3 regions of the Paenibacillus sp. FSL H7-0918 genome follow, and region 2 is predicted to be linked to each of the others. Evidence: predicted binding sites of a transcription regulator. Region 2 holds the regulator's gene; each other region holds the start of a gene.

Region 1 (5,828 bases), on a different contig from region 2:
TCAGGCACATCTGACGGTGTATCCATAATTTCAAAGACCCGATCTGCTGCTGAAATCGCATGGCTGGCCCAGTTGATCATTTGGCTCACCCACTGCAAAGGTCCGAGAAGCATCCCAAGGTAGGTCACCAAAGCGATTAGCGTACCGATGGATAATTGTCCCTGTAGCACCGTTTTCCCGCCATAAAACCAAATTAATAACGTACCCACACCAGCAACCAACGCAAAAGCAGGAAACATCCCCTGCCATAAGCCTTCGATCCGAATATTATGCCGAACCAGCTCCTTATTGGCGACTGTATAACGTGACATCTCTGTTGTTTCCTGACCGAATGCTTTGACTACACGAATCCCCTGCAAAGAATCGCCAACCAAAGCGTTTAATCTAAAAATAGATCTCCACTGCTGGTACCAACGTCTGCCAATCATCGGCCATAACACGGTCGACAGCACCACCATAAGCGGCATAGGCAGCATAGCAAGCAGCGTTAGCTTCCAATCCATACTGAACATAATAGTGAAAATAGCGATTACCCGCAGCAATTCACCCGAGACCCAGATTACACCGTCAGTCATAAATTGCCGCATCGCCTCTGAATCATTATTCACCCGTCCAATAAATTGCGAAGATTGTCTTCGGTCGAAAAAAGATAAAGATAATTTCATCAAGGAATGATACACATCATGACGAAGATCACCCATGATTTTGGAACCAATCCATACCCCTATAAGTCCACGTACAGTCTGCATTAAAGTAATTACTAAGGATGTGGCTGCTAGCCCGATCACAATCCATAGAAGCGTTGAGCCCATATCCTTTTCTGTCAACACATTATCAACGATCATCTTCGTCAAAAATGGTGGAACAAGCTCTACCAATGTAGTAAAAATCAACATAATCGCCGCAGCGATCATTTGGATCTTATAAGGCTTGGCATAGCTCAGCATCCGAAATAGAACCTTGCCGTTACTCTTGCACACCGGACAAGCTTGCGAATCTTCCGGCAGTGGATTGCGGCATTTTGGACAATTTCTTGGAAACTCTTTTTCAGAAGCGGTTGGCCGTTCCTCGCCTTTAGCTACAGCGCCAATTAATTTAGAAGCAAAACCAAATATAGAGGTAAGTGATGCTGTATAACGTATAAGTATAATAGGCCCTTCTTGGGTATCCACAAGCAACGATCCGCCGCCTACCCCGCCTACTACCCGGGCATCAGTAATATTCGAGACTAGAAGCTTTGAGACCAGTTTCCCGTCCGTTCCCCAAACGGAAATCTCCTTCTCAGTCAATACAAGCCACTGCTCACCGAATTGCCCATCTTTCATTAAATCGGATACAGAGTGAAATAAAGGTTGTTCTGTAAGCTGTATTTCTATAGACTTGGGAAGTTTATCAATAGATGTCATACATTTCTCCCCTTTCTTTACCCACCTATTTACTCACATATATTTACAGTGGTAAAGATGAAAAAATGATTATAATTGTTTTGTATGGTTATTTAAACAAATAAAAAGACACCTCTAAAGGTGTCTTTTTGTATTACTTCCTATGGTACTGGCTATACGCTTATTTCAAAGCTTTCCATACCCAGTTCTCTACTTCTGGCAAATCAATACCCTCTTCACGAATGAATTGGTGATGTTTCTTAACGATAGCATCCATTTCATCTGCGATCGCTTTATAGTCGTTAGCATTAGGCAAGCTCAGAACAGCTTCCTTCGCCAAGTCAAAGCGGTCCATTTGATTCAATACGCGCATATCGAATGGTGTTGTGATATCGCCATTCTCGCGGTATCCGTGTACGTGCAGGTTATGGTTATGGCGATCAAAGAACAAGTCTTTAATCAGACCTTCATATCCATGGAAAGCGAAGATAACTGGTTTATCTTTTGTGAAAAATTGATCAAACTCTTCGTCAGATAAGCCACGCGGATCTAATTTTTGACTTCTCAGTTTCAACAAGTCTACCACGTTGATATATCTAATTTTAAGGTTCGGCAGTTTTTCATGCAGGATAGAGATGGCAGCCAAGCTTTCGATAGTTGGTTCTGTACCTGCAGAAGCAAAGACAACATCAGGCTCTCCACCTTGATCGGTGCTTGCCCAGTCAATAATCTTCAGTCCTTTATCCACCAGCTCTTGTGCTTCATCCGCACTGAACCATTGTGGACGAGGATGTTTGGAAGAAACAATCAAGTTAATTTTTTGACGGTCATTTAAGACGGTGTCAAAGACAGCCAGCAAGGAGTTGGCATCAGCCGGCAAATACTCACGGATAAATTCTGGTTTTTTATCAGCCAAGTGACCTAGCAAACCTGGATCTTGGTGAGTGTAACCATTGTGGTCTTGCTGGAATACAGTTGAAGTTGCTACCACATTCAATGATGGAATATCCGCACGCCAGCTTTGATCTGTTGCTTTACGCAGCCATTTGAAATGCTGAGTAATCATCGAATCCACGACACGCAAGAAAGCTTCATAGCTTGCAAAGAAACCATGGCGACCTGTCAATACGTAACCTTCAAGCAAACCTTCTGCCTGATGTTCAGACAATTGGGAATCGATAACACGGCCATAAGAAGCTAGGAATTCGTCATTCGGCTCAATCACTTGATCCAACCATTGACGTTTCGTCACTTCAAAGACAGGTCCCAGACGATTGGACATTGTTTCATCCGGTCCGAAAATTCTGAAATTGCGGTTCTCTTCGTTCAGAGAGATAACATCTTTCATGTATTTACCCAGAACGGCCATATCTTGTGCTATTACTTCACCTGGTTTGGAATTATCAAGTGCGAACTTACGGAAATTCGGTAAGTTTAGATCTTTAATTTGGTTGCCAGCATTAGTAACTGGGTTCATTCCCATACGTCTGTCGCCAGTTGGCAGAATCTCAGCAAGTTCAGCGTTCAGACGACCATTGTCATCAAATAATTCTTCTGGTCTGTAGCTGTTCATCCACTCCAATAACGCTGGAGCATGCTTCATATTTTTTTGATCCACTGGAATCGGCACCTGATGGGCACGGAAAGAGTTCTCATTCGGAACACCATCCCATTGCTTTGGACCCGTCCAGCCCTTAGGAGAACGGAAGACCAACATTGGCCAAACCGGACGCGTCAGGTCATTGTTGTCACGTGCATTCTTTTGAATCGCTTCAATTCTTTCAACGATGGTATCAAGCACCTTAGCCATTTCCGGATGCATTAGATCAGGATTTTCGCCTTCAACGAAGAACGGTTCCCAACCCATACCTTTAAAGTATGCAGTAATTTCTTCTTTGGATTGACGAGACAGAATCGTTGGGTTACTGATTTTGAAACCATTTAAGTGCAAGATCGGCAGAACTGCACCATCAGTAACTGGATTGATGAACCGGTTGGAGAACCATGAAGCCGCTAATGGGCCAGTTTCAGCCTCTCCATCACCAATAACAACAGCGGAGATTAAATCTGGATTATCCAGAATTGCACCTACACCATGGGATAGAGAATAACCTAATTCGCCACCTTCGTGGATCGATCCAGGTGTTTCAGGGGCAGCATGGGAAGCAACTCCACCTGGGAAAGAGAATTGTTTGAACAATTTCTTCAGGCCTGGGATATCTTGTGTGATTTCCGGATAAATTTCAGTATAGCTACCATCGAGATAGGAGTTCGAAACCATAACCTGACCGCCATGACCAGGGCCCTCGATGTAGAACATATTCAAATCATATTTAGTAATGACCCGATTCAAATGGGCATAAATAAAGTTCTGGCCTGGAATAGTTCCCCAGTGTCCAATGGGCTTAATCTTTACGTCTGCTTCTTTCAGCGGTTCTCTTAACAACGGATTATCTTTCAAATACAGTTGACCTACAGAGATGTAGTTAGTTGCGCGCCAGTATGCATCAAGCTTCTCTAAATAAGTTTTTGATGAGTAATCAACATCCATGGATAATACCATTTCTTCCACTCCCCAAAATTTTTTCTGTGTCTACATTGCCGTAATTTCTTCCACAAGTACATCATACCGCCGCGAAAAATTAATTCAACCTTTTCAACAAATGATACGGTCCAATTTTGTGAAAATATGAACATAGTATGAAATACAGTGTCAATTGTCTGTAAAAATACGTCAATATTAATATATATGTAAAAATATGGACTGAAGTTTGCGGGGGTATTTGCTCCTTATCCTTCATCTATTTTGCGCAAAACAAAAAAAATAAGACCGAGAAAAATTCCCCAGTCTTACTTTAATGAACGGACACAAAGGTATTAAATTTTAAGTATTTATAGTGGAAGCGCATATGGGAGAATTCAAATGGCGTGCCATTATCTAAAAAGAAAATCCCTTCCATAATGCTTACTGGCTCATTTGCCTGCAAATGCAGCAGCTCTTGATCCGTAGCCTCAGAGGGTTCTGCGGATATCGATAAAAAGGATTTGGTTACCGCCAGATTTCGTGAATCCTCCAAATAATTAAAGATAGATCCTTCAATAATGGTCTGATTTAAATTCTGCACGATTTTGATTGGGATATAACCCGTTTCAATCATAAAGGGTTCATCATCAAAAAGACGTAAGCGAATGATTTTGTAAACAAAATCATGAGGGCCTAAAAACAGATCCCGCTGTAGTTCTTCCGTTGGTGGAATGACCTCAAATTTCAAAACTTTAATCTTTGGCTTCTTCCCATTCATTTGAAAATTGTCGGTGACACCTAAATTAGAGCCTTCGTAGTTAAAAATAGATTCATTTTTTATGTATAAAGGATTTATAAATGTCCCTGAGCCACGCTTTTTAAAAATAATGCCGGCATTTGCCATTTTAGTCAGAGCACTTTTAATAGAACTACGACTCACTTGATAAGTTTCACTAAGCGTTCGTTCATCCGGTAATTTCATATCGGGAAACTGCCCAGCAAAAATTTTCATTTTTAAGTCATCAATAATTTGTTTGTAGACAAACTGTGTCATGAAGTACTCCTTTTCAGGTCGATACAAGTTTTATTTCAATCTTTACTATAACATAATAACCAGACGTTTATAATCTATCCGGCCAGCTTATTTACGTCGGCGATTTGTCATGCGATTGTACATCACTAAACCGGCAATGACCATGCCCAGCGTCCCCATACTACTTGCTGATTCAGCCTGCATACCAAACAAAATGCACAGGTTAGTGACCAAGCTTTTTGTAAGTACAGCAACAATAATTAACATCAACGGGCGCCAAATGTTGTATCTTCTCATCCAGGCAACACTCCTAATCCAATTTTCTCAAACTATTGATCGATTTCATCTATTATATCACAAGATAGTAACCGCATTCATTTCCTATAACCGTAAAGAAATCGAAGCCGATCAGTATTTTTTACTTCCCTCTATCTTTTTCTGTATTCTAGCCTAGCGAACGTGACGTCTATGCGTCATATTCGCTTTCAATTCCTCAGTTCCTCCTATCCGTCAATTACGCCTTTATTCGACTTTTGGTCTGGACTTATCCTTTTTCACGGATTATAATAACAAATGCACACCAAAAGACGAACATTAAGGCGGAAATCATGAGAAATTATATGCAAATATTCCTAGGCACTTCATTTTCTAGCCTATCCCCAAAAGAAATTCAAATTTTAAAGGATCATCTCTTCTGTATCAATTCGGATGGGATGATAGAAATGATCGTTGCACCGGAGCACGCCGACTATCAACCCTTGCTTGATGCTTATCAAGGTCAGGACAATTTTCATGTATTAGCCGAGGGCCAGTATTTTTTGCCCGGCTTTATCGATCTGCATGTCCACGCGCCACAATGGGCTCAATCTGGAACTGCATTAGATAT
Region 2 (5,828 bases):
CATCTTCAGTAAGGGGGGATCGCCCATGTTTCAACATTTGTTTGCTGAAATGAACAAGGTGCTTCAGGAGATCGTAACAGATTACCCTACAGCGGAGGGTGCCCGCCGGAACGAGCTTTTATGCAATTATAATATGCTGCATAGACTGAGCGACAAAGTGATGGATGAATGGCTCGCTTTTGCTGAGAAGCTTAGTTCCTTTCGCGAAAGTGCGGATTTTACAGCAGTGGTCGAAGAGGAAGTGCCGGAACAGGAAGCACCAGAGCTATGTATGGATTCCTTTGTAAGAGGTCAGGGGTATTATAAGCTGCTGATGTATGGAAAGTGTATTGATCAGTTTAAAGAAGTTATTGCGCAATACCCGGATAGCTTGGCTGCTCGATTATATTTAGCCATCTCTTATCTGCAGGAAGGTGACGGTGAGGCCGCTTGGGGTCATCTGAACCATATGCTGGGCTTGATACGGGAAACCAAGCTGAAAGCCATGGTTTATAATGCTTTAGGCTGCATACGAGCCTCACAGGAACGTTTCAATGAAGCGCAGGAATTATTTGATCTTGCTTTGCAGCATGACCCTGCGCTTCCGGAACCAAACGTTAACTTAGAGGTATGCCGCCGTCGTGGAGGGAAGCTGCATTTTGGAAATCAGCTGGTTTCCCTTTTGTAAAAGAATAACGGTTTTGGAAATTTCCATTCAAGCGATGCATCCCCTGAACCAGTGGTGTGCATCGCCTTTTTTCGCAACTTCTGTTATGCTGATTAAGAGTCTCAATTGAAAGGGAATAGAATTATAATGAAATTTGCCGTGCTTGATTTTGAAACAACAGGAACCCAATCCGTGGGTGAAATTATCCAGGTTGGCCTTGCAATTATAGAAGAAGACCGGTCCATCTCCCGGGTATATGGTTCCTATGTCAAGCCCGGAACGCCGATTCCTCCTTTTATAACAGGTCTGACGGGGATTACCGATGATGATGTTAAGGATGCGCCTGAGCTGGATGAGATGATGATGGAGCTTGTTCCGCTCTTGGATGATGTTGTGCTTGTAGGGCATAATGTCGCTTTCGACTTCCATTTTTTACAAAATGCTTTAGATCGTTGTGGTTATTTGCCATTTCAAGGGCGGATTTTGGATACGATTGATTTTCTGAAAATTTGCTTTCCTTCGCTCACATCTTATCAACTAGGCTCTGTCAGTGCTCATTTTGGAGTGACACATGATCGTCCGCATCAGGCAGATAGTGATGCACTTGCGACTGCTTTAGTGCTGCTGAAATGTCTGGAGGAGCTCTACGAGCTGCCGCTGCTTACGATCCAGAGACTCTGTGAGCTGTTTACCGAAGAGGATAGTGATCTGGGCTGGTACTTTGATGGTCTGCTGCGAGAGCGGGAAGCGGAAACGCTACAGCCCGAAGGTGATCTGACTTTCTATCGTCAATTAGCGCTTGCAGTAGGAGATTGGACGGAGTTAGCGCCACCTAGAGATGAGCATGCTGAGAATCCGCTAGCGAATTTATCTTTTACTGATTATATGGACGAAGTAACCAAACGACTTAAAGACACATTACCGCAGTATGAAAGCCGGGAAGCTCAGGATATTATGATCAATGAGGTGATGACGGCACTTGCCGAAGACAAACACCTACTGATCGAAGCGGGCACAGGAACCGGTAAATCGCTCGGTTATTTGTTGCCTGCCATTTATCAAAGCGTTCGCACCAATGAAAAAGTCATGGTCAGCACTCATACCATTAATCTGCAGGACCAATTGCGCGAGCGGGATATCCCTTTGTTAACGCAGGTAGTTCCTTTTCCGTTTAAAGCTGCTATTTTTAAGGGAAGAGGGCATTATTTGTGTCTGCGTAAGTTTGAGCATAAAATTAATAAGAAGGACTTTATAAGCCCAAGGGAAGATGCGCTTACTGCCGCTCAGATGATTGTATGGCTCACTCAAAGTGAATCAGGGGATGATGAAGAGCTGAATTTAAGCGGCCGGGGCGGTGACTTCTGGGAGACGGTGGCAAGCGATACCGATTCCTGTCTGGGCCGTTCTTGTCCTTGGTTCCGCAAATGTTATTATCATAGGGCCAAGCATGAAGCTGGGATTGCTGACGTGGTTATTACGAACCACTCCAAGCTATTCGCAGATGTTAAGGCTGGGCACCAGCTGCTTCCGGCTTACGAGCATCTTGTCATTGATGAAGCACATCATTTAGAAGATGTGGCTGGTAAACATCTTGGCATGCATATGAAGCATTTCACTGTGGCACACACGTTATCGCGACTGTATAAAGATAGCCGAAACGGACAGCTTCCTGCTCTGCGTCAGATATTACAGTCGTCAGGCAGTGAAGAGGCTTCAGAATGGAGCGGAGTCATCGATCGGATCTACCCGGATCTGCTTACCGTCAAAGAAACCTGGGATGCACTCAGCGACAAGCTGTTCAGCCTTTTGCCGGAACGCAGTGATGCAGGGGCAGGGGAAGCGGGACAACTGGTTATGCGGTTGATTCCCGCCCGTAAGCCGAAGGATTGGGATGAATTGGTTGCGCTAGAGAACACTATGAATCTGACGTTAAGCGACATCATCCGTAAGGGTGATAAAATGCTTAACGAGATGCGCGACCAGGAAAGCCAATCTTCAGCAGACAGTCTTGTTACTGATATTAGCGGTTTATTTAAGGATTTGGCTTCCATCCGTGAGCAAGTAAGATTCTTTATGGGGCTGAATGACGATAATGTAGTATATTGGCTGGAGGCAAATGGAAATTACCGCAGCAAATCACTGCAGATGTATGCCGTCCCTGTGGATGTTAGCAGCCAGCTTAAAGAGTTGTTCTTCGATAAGAAAAAAAGCATCGTGCTTACCTCGGCGACGCTGTCTGTAGATAAGTCTTTTCAATTTATGATTGATAATCTCGGACTTAACGAAGCTGCAGAAGAGGGACGTCTAATGACCTCACTCCTTCCATCTCCCTTTAAGTATCGCGAGCAGGCACTGCTAGTTATACCGCGTGATTTTCCTAGTGTGAAGGGGAGTGTGGGCGATGCTCGATTTGTCGATACACTCGTACAGTCATTATCGGAAGCTGCTAAAACAACACGTGGGCGGATGCTGGTTCTGTTTACTTCTTATAAAATGCTGCGTCAGGTATATGATCCGCTTAAAGAGGCTTTGGCCTCACAAGAGATTACGGTGCTTGGTCAAGGCGTGGAAGGTGGCAGCCGGAGCAAGCTGATCCGCCGCTTTCAGGACAGTGCAGCATCCGTATTGCTGGGGACGAGCAGCTTCTGGGAAGGTGTAGATATTCCAGGTGAAGCACTGACTTGCCTGGCCATCGTGAGACTTCCATTTCAACCGCCGAATCACCCGTTGGCGGAAGCGAAGTCGGAGTTATTACAGGCCCAGAAGAAGAATCCGTTCATGAAATTATCTGTTCCTCAAGCGGTTATTCGTTTTAAGCAGGGATTCGGAAGACTGGTTCGCACGGCGCAGGATCGCGGAATAGTTATTGTTTATGATACAAGGGTTATTGAATCTCATTACGGGAAGTATTTCCTTTATTCATTGCCTGGTCCCAAAATGGAGCATATGCTTACTGATCAAATGGTCCCTCGCATAGCGGAATGGCTAGAGGATGGCGGCGCTTCTTAAAACGCTCGTCTTCAGTTTAGCTCCTCCTTATCCTTAAGGGCGGTGTGTTACAGTACCGTCCTTAATAAGGAGAGGTAGACGTTTGAATATGGATTTTCACAAGAACATTACTATTTTTAGGAGGAAAAATATGAAATCGGATAAAATATCAGAAGCCGTTGTTCGCAGACTACCTGTGTACTTGCGTTTTTTGAATGATCTCCAGAATCGCGAAATATTAACAGTTTCCTCTCAGGAACTTGGACAAAAGCTTGATCTTAATCCCGCACAGATTCGTAAGGATTTAGCATATTTTGGTGACTTCGGCAGAAAAGGTATCGGATATGATGTAACGTATCTTATTGAGAAAATCCGTCATATCCTGAAGCTGGATCAACAGCTTAATGTAGCTTTAGTTGGAGCAGGTAATCTCGGACATGCCTTGTCTAATTACAATGCATATCTCAAAGATACTATGAAAATTACGGCTATATTTGATTCGTACGCTCCTAAGGTTGGACGTAAGATCAACTCCCTTACTGTGCAACCGATGGATGAACTAGGCAGCACAATTCGTGAGCAAGGTATTCGCATTGCCATTATTACCGTACCTGATTCAGAAGCTCAAAATGTAGCAGATATCCTCATTTCTTCTGGGATTGAAGCAATTTTGAACTTTGCCCCTGTGATTCTGAAGACACCACCGAATATCCGGGTGCATGCAGCTGATTTTACAACTGATCTGCAAAGTCTTGCTTATTACTTGCGGGATGGAAAGGAAGAAAGTGAACATGAACAACAATAAAACGATAATTAAGGGCGGGTATTTTCTGACTCCGGGAACGGATGAGCCGGTTCTGAGTGGATATATGACTATTGAAGATGATTTAATCACTTACATAGGAAAAGAAGAGCCTCAGATGGAAGCTGGAGTGCAAGTGGTTGATGGCAGCCGTCTGCTGTTCATGCCTGGACTTGTAAACACACATGGTCATGCGGCGATGTCTTTGCTGCGTGGATATGGAGATGATTTAGCGCTACAAGTGTGGCTTCAGGAGAAGATGTGGCCAATGGAGGAAAAGTTCTCCGGTGATGATGTATACTGGGGAACCTCCTTATCTGTATTGGAAATGCTGAAGGGTGGAACTACGACCTTCCTCGATATGTATGATCATATGGACCGAGTAGCCGAGGTAGCTGAGTTATCAGGTATCCGTTCCGTATTGATGCGTGGTGTGATCGGGTTATGTCCAGAGGATGTACAGAATCACAAGCTTGCGGAAGCGATTTCTTTTGCCCGTAACTGGCATGGAAAGGCTGACGGTAGAATTACTACTATGATCTCGCCACACGCCCCTTATACTTGCCCTCCGGACTTCCTGGTTAAGTTTGTGCAGGCAGCGCATGATCTGGATTTACCGATGCATACTCATATGTCCGAAACGAAACGTGAAGTGGAACAAAATGTGGCGGATTACGGGTTGCGTCCTGTAGCTCACTTAGAGAAGCTTGGCATGTTCACACGTCCCTCGATAGTTGCACATGGTGTTCATTTAAATGATGAAGAGATTGAGATCTTGGCTCGCCATAATGTGGGTGTATCTCATAATCCGGGCAGTAATTTGAAGCTGGCTAGCGGAGTGGCTCGGGTTACTGATCTTCTAAAAGCTGGTGTGAAGGTGTCTCTTGGCACGGATGGCGCGGCAAGCAACAATAACTTGGATATGTTTGAAGAGATGCGGCTTGCAGCTCTCATTCATAAGGGTGTCAGCGGTGATCCAACGGCTGTTCCAGCTCCAGAAGCTCTGCGTATGGCTACAGAATATGGCGCGCAATCCATCTTTTTAAATAATGTAGGCAGACTTGCTGTAGGGATGAAAGCAGATTTCATTGCTATTGATATCGATCAGCCACATTTGCTGCCACACACAGATCTGTTGTCTCATGCAGTTTACTCTGCTAGCGCTAAGGATGTTGAGCATGTGTGGGTGAATGGTAAACAGGTCATCAAGCATGGACAATGCTTAACCCTGGATGAGGAAGCTATCCGGCGTAAAGCGCAAGAAGCCTTCGAAGGTTTATTGAAGCGTTAAGTCTGGAGAATAACGAATAAATAATAGGCTGCGACTTTTTGCTTTTAGCAAAAGTTGCGGCCTTTTGTGTATTTTTAAGGCTGGGAAAGCTAGAAAATTAT
Region 3 (5,828 bases), 270 kb from region 2:
AAGTTCAGATACCAGTGGCAGCTTAGGATTGGCAGTTGTACATTGATCTTCAAATGCACGGTCAGCCAAGTAATCTACATGGGATTCAAAATCCTTAGGATCAAAGCCCAATTGTTGGAAGGATTCTTCGATACCCAGTTTTTTGTTCATGTCGCGAATAGCATTGATCAGGCTAGTTACACCTTCTTCAGTTGTGCGAGCTGGCAATCCCAGAATACGGGCGATTTCTGCATAACGCTCGTCAGCTACGAAGTGTGAATATTTAGGGAACGAAGCGAACTTCGTAGGTTTCTTAGCATTGTAACGAATAACGTGTGGCATAAGGATCGCATTAGTACGACCATGAGCAGTGTGATATTGACCGCCCCATTTATGCGCCAAGCTGTGGTTAATACCCAGGAAAGCATTAGCAAAGGCCATACCAGCAAGTGTTGATGCGTTATGCATTTTTTCACGGGCAACTCTGTCGCCTTCAAGAGCCGATTTTTCAAGGTATTGGAATACCAATTGGATTGCTTTAATTGCCAGACCATCCGTGTAGTCACTCGCCATAACAGATACATAAGCTTCGATGGCATGTGTCAATACGTCCATACCTGTATCAGCTACAGCAGTTTTTGGCAAGCTATATACGAACTCTGGATCAATGATAGCTACGTCTGGAGTTAGCTCGTAGTCAGCCAAAGGATATTTAGTGTGTTGTTCAGTTGTTTTATCGGTAATAACTGCGAAAGATGTTACTTCCGAACCCGTACCCGAAGTAGTTGGAATCGCTACAAACTTAGCTTTGTTTCCAAGTTTAGGGAATTTGTAAACCCGTTTACGGATATCCATGAATTTTTGTTTCAGACCGTTAAAGTCTGCGTCTGGATGTTCATAGAATAACCACATTCCTTTTGCAGCATCCATTGGGGAACCACCGCCAAGTGCGATGATGCAGTCCGGTTGGAATCTGTTCATCATTGCTGTACCTTTTTCAACTGTAGTTGTCGATGGATCTGGTTCAACTTCCGAGAACACTTCGATCGCTACAGGAGTTTGGCGTTGACGCAGGTAATGTTCAACTCTCTCCACATATCCAAGCTTAACCATCATTGGGTCAGTGATAATTGCGACACGTGTGATATCAGGCATTTTGGTCAGGTACTGAGTAGCGCCTTTTTCGAAATAGATCTTGTCAGGTACTTTAAACCATTGCATATTCACGGTACGACGATTCACCCTTTTCACGTTGATCAAATTGATTGCTGTAACGTTTTGCGACACGGAGTTACGACCATAAGATCCGCAGCCCAGCGTCAACGAAGGGATGTTAGTGTTATAGATATCGCCGATCGCACCATGAGTGGAAGGCGAGTTAACAAGAATACGTCCTGTTTGCAGACGGTTGGAGAACTTCATGATTACTTCTTCGTTGTTGGAGTGGATAGCCGAACTATGGCCCATACCACCAAATTCAACAACTTGTGCTGCGCGTTCAATACCTTGATCTGCGTTTTTAACTTTGTAGCAAGCAAGCACAGGACTCAATTTTTCAGCGGACAATGGATATTTAGTGCCTACACCTTCAAGTTCTGCTACCAGAATCTTAGTGCCGGCAGGAACTTGAATGCCGCACATTTCAGCAATTTTCACTGCGGATTGTCCTACGATTGCTGGGTTAACTGCACATTTATCAACGTTCATAGCGCCGCTAGTCAGTTTGGCAGCTTCTTCTTTGTTAACAAAGTAGCAGCCATTAGCGATCATTTTCTTTTTCACTTGATCGAAGATTGGTTCTTCGATAATAACAGCTTGCTCGGAAGCACAGATCATACCATTATCAAATGTTTTGGAAAGAATGATGTCCGTTACGGCTTGATCGATATCCGCGCTCTTTTCGATGAATGCAGGTACGTTACCAGGACCTACGCCAAGAGCTGGTTTACCACAGCTATAAGCTGCTTTTACCATTGCAGAACCGCCTGTTGCGAGAATAAGTGCAACGTCAGGGTTGTTCATCAAAGCGTTTGTTTTGTCCATCGTTGGCATTTCAATCCATTGGATACAGTTCTCAGGTGCGCCAGCTTTTACAGCCGCATCATGAAGAATTCTAGCAGCTGCTGCACTACACTCTTGCGCAGATGGGTGGAAACCGAATATAATAGGGTTCCGTGTCTTAATCGAAATCAACGCTTTAAACATCGTGGTGGATGTAGGGTTGGTTACCGGTGTGATACCCATTACAATTCCGACGGGCTCAGCAATTTTTTGGAAGCTTTCATAAGCATTGTCTTCAATAACGCCTACTGTTTTATCGTATTTAATTCCGTGCCAGATATATTCTGTCGAGAAGATGTTTTTAGTAATTTTGTCTTCGTAAACCCCGCGGCCAGTTTCTTCTACAGCCAATTTAGCGAGGTACATATGTTTGTCGAGTCCAGCCAACGCCATTGCATGAACGATTGTGTCAACTTGCTCTTGATCCAGCGCCATGAATGCCTCATGTGCTTTTTTCGCTTTATCCACCAAAGTCTGAATATACTCTTCAGCGGTAGTTTGTTTAACTTGGGCGGCGACTTCGTTCTTAACTGCCATCTCCCTCGTCCTCCTGTCAATTTTTAGGTTGTTTTTCTCTACACATTTATCTTATCACATCATTTCCACCTTGTATAGTGAAATCTTTCACAAAGTATAAAGTTTTTTTGATTTGTTTTCAAAGCGCTTTCATTCGATCATATTATAGGTTTTTTACCATTATTTATGCTGTATTATTCCTTAAATCTAAAGTTTATGTTTAAAAAGACAAGAACCGATACCCATTTTCTACCTTTCCGCTCGCAAAAATATTTTAAAAATGCAAATCTAATTTTGTTGACACTCTATTTTTCTCATGACCCTCTAAAAAATAGTCGGAAGCCATCCGTTGGGTTGATTTATAAAAATATCAATAATATAAACATAAAAAAACCGACTCCTAAAGGAGCCGGTTCTGTTCTTCCTTGCCTATTCTACTTTAATTGTATCGAAGAATTTCTCTTGCACTGTTTTGGCAGCAGCTTCAAGCTGTGTCTTGGAATCTGTTCCTTTTTTGGAGAACAGCTCTTGTATTACATTGGACATGGTTGCGTAGTAGTCCTGTGTATTGTATTGCGCTTCCGGTTTACCGTCCAGCAAGCCTAAAATATCAGGGCTGTATTGATATACATTTGTATATTTATCATACACAGCTTTTGTTTTCTTGCCGAAGTCAGAATCTGCAGAATAGTAATCTAAGAGCGGCGGAATAAAGTATTTGCCATCCGTTGTACGTTGTTGCAGAACCGCATCCAGTGCTTCTAGACCTTTATCGGAGAAGTAATCAAATGTAATATAACGAAATGCCATTTCTTGCTCGTCTGGTGTTGCATTTGGATTGATTACAAGGTAGTCACCACCAAGTACCCCAGTGTGTTTTCCGCCTTTTTCCATCGCAGGCATTGGATACGTAAGTACATCTTCTGGTTTCAGACCGCCTTGATTCAACGCTTGCTCAATAACACCGTCAGATCCAGCCATTACCATTGCTGTACGACTTTGTTGGAATGCGCCTACAGCATCACCCCAGCCCAGTGCCCAGTCCTGAGGAATCGCGTTTGCTTCCCATCTAAGTTTCTTGTAGAAATCCAGCGCTTTAATCCCAGCCTCAGAATTAAAAGTAGCTACAACCTTACCGCCTTCAATCTTCTGAATTTCACCGCCAGCCTCGAACAGGAAGTTGGTCCAGTTCCAGCCTGCTTCATTCCCTTTACCCATTGGAGCAATACCGGAAATCCCTTTTTTGGTATCAGCTACACCTTTCGCGGTATTCAGCATATCATCCCAAGTCCAATCCATAGATGGAACAGCAACGCCTTTTTCATCCAGCATTTTTTTGTTGATCATTGTGGTTGTTACATAACCCTTTTGAGTAACGCCGAATACTTTTCCGTCAATGATAAATTGGTTTTGGAGAACCGGGTTAATTTGATCCTTAAATTCGTATTTATTCCACAGATCCGTAATGTCAGCTACCCAGCCTTTTTCAACTAGGAATTTTGCTTCTGTAGCGTAAGTGTTAAAGAAGGTTGGAGCTTCATTCGCTGCCATTTTGATGCCGATTTCACTTACATTGTACTGCCAATCGTCTTTGACGATTTCAACATTCGGATACTCCTCTTGGAAACGTTTGATCTTGTCATCTTCCTGTGCTCTAACTTCGGTTAGGTCAGGGGTTGGATAGTGAATTTTGATGGTCACTTTTCTTTGTGTGATATCATCAGTTGGCGCTGCTGTAGCACTGCCAGCATTATCTGTTGCAGCATTCGTTGGCGCAGTAGTCGCTTCCCCTTCCTTGTTTCCTGTTGTGTTTCCGTTATTGTTGTTACCGCCGCATGCGGTTAACAATGATCCGGCCACAAGGAGGCTTAGTAGCACGCTAGAGTACTTACGCATTGAAACTCCCCTTTTCAATTCATAGTTATCTTACATATCGATCATAAAAGAGAAATCGTTTACAAACGAGGTGCATTTATATTCCTTTCATGTGCATGTTTACGATCCGTGACTAAATTCGTCGATCCGCGCTTATCCCTTAACTGCTGATAATGCGACGCCACGCATAATGAACTTTTGGAAGATCAGGAAGACAAGGATCGGCGGCAACGATACGATAAATAGGATAGCGAATTTAATATTCGTATTAAGTGCCTTTACATTAATAACGTATTTATAGATTGCTGTCGCGAGCGTATATTTCTCTTCACTGTGCATAACCAGAGATGGCCAGAACCAGTCATTCCATGCAGTAGAAAAGATAAAGATCGCCAGCGTAGCAAATATCGGAACCGACAATGGCACTGCAATGGAGAAAAAGCTTCTCGGCTCAGAGGAGCCGTCAATCCGCGCGGCTTCAAAAATTTCAGGATGTATCCCATCAAAAAAGTTCTTTAAGAGTAGAAAATAGAATGTATTCGCACCAGCCGGCAGCCAAAAGGCAGCGTACTGATTCAGTAATCCAAGCTCTTTTAGATTGACAAAGTTGGGAATCATGTAGCTGGTCGCCGGAATAAACAATGTCATCAGGAAAAAGAAATAAATTGCCTTTCTGTAAGGAACATTCATACGAGAAATGCTGAAAGCAGACATTCCCAATACGACTAGTGTCACGACCATATTCCCCACAAAAATATAAATAGTGTTCTTAAGGAACATCAGCAGATCAATGTAGCTCATCGCTTCTTTAAGGTTGCTGAAGTGCCATTCCTGCGGGAAAAAATGCGGTGGGAATGAGTTCACCTCTTGATTCGATTTCAGTCCGTTAAATAACGTCATACAAATCGGATACAGCATGCTAAACACCATAATCAAAATAACCACGCACATCAAGCCATAAAAGATCTTATTGCTTGTTTTTTTCAAATCATGTTCTGAGAGAATCCCTCTATCTGCGCTCTTCATCTTAGTTGTCCTCCTTGTTAAGCTTGAACTGTAAAATGCCCAAACCACCTAGGACTATGAACATTAGCATGCCAAGCGCAGTCGCTGTTCCATAATCGAGTCGCGTAAAAGCATATTTTACGATCAGCAGCGCATAGGTAAGCGTAGTATTATTCGGCCCACCATCAAGCAGCGCCATTTGTGACTGATACCCTTGTGAAGTCCCGATAATCTGTAATATAAACATCAAAATGATCAAATTACGTAGCGAAGGCAATGTGATGTACTTTATACGTGCCCACACACCCGCCCCATCAATCTCAGCTGCTTCATACCAATCCCGCGGAATGCTGAGTACAGCAGCCAAGTATATTAACATCCCTGATCCAAAC

What was found. The regulator Rex, encoded in region 2, represses fermentation and respiration genes when NADH is low (regulators of the CRP and FNR family bind a similar motif). The targets are predictions, from matches to a motif close to TTGTGAAATATTTCACAA.
Region 1: a site for Rex is predicted at 4,065-4,082, ahead of MHI15_RS28080 (phosphoketolase family protein). Genes of this name have one in related genera too.
Region 3: a site for Rex is predicted at 2,653-2,670, ahead of adhE (bifunctional acetaldehyde-CoA/alcohol dehydrogenase). Genes of this name have one in related genera too.

The regions. Positions count from the first base shown of each region.
Region 1 is NZ_JBBOWJ010000005.1:129,848-135,675, reverse strand. It holds gene MHI15_RS28085 (ABC transporter ATP-binding protein) at 1-1,406, opposite strand, end outside; gene MHI15_RS28080 (phosphoketolase family protein) at 1,567-3,948, opposite strand; gene MHI15_RS28075 (GntR family transcriptional regulator) at 4,241-4,963, opposite strand; gene MHI15_RS28070 (hypothetical protein) at 5,051-5,239, opposite strand; gene guaD (guanine deaminase) at 5,551-5,828, shown strand, end outside.
Region 2 is NZ_JBBOWJ010000001.1:784,574-790,401, reverse strand. It holds gene MHI15_RS03705 (tetratricopeptide repeat protein) at 26-667, shown strand; gene dinG (ATP-dependent DNA helicase DinG) at 794-3,655, shown strand; gene MHI15_RS03695 (redox-sensing transcriptional repressor Rex) at 3,786-4,439, shown strand; gene MHI15_RS03690 (amidohydrolase) at 4,426-5,727, shown strand.
Region 3 is NZ_JBBOWJ010000001.1:1,059,105-1,064,932, forward strand. It holds gene adhE (bifunctional acetaldehyde-CoA/alcohol dehydrogenase) at 1-2,577, opposite strand, end outside; gene MHI15_RS04985 (ABC transporter substrate-binding protein) at 2,986-4,452, opposite strand; gene MHI15_RS04990 (carbohydrate ABC transporter permease) at 4,585-5,457, opposite strand; gene MHI15_RS04995 (carbohydrate ABC transporter permease) at 5,459-5,828, opposite strand, start outside.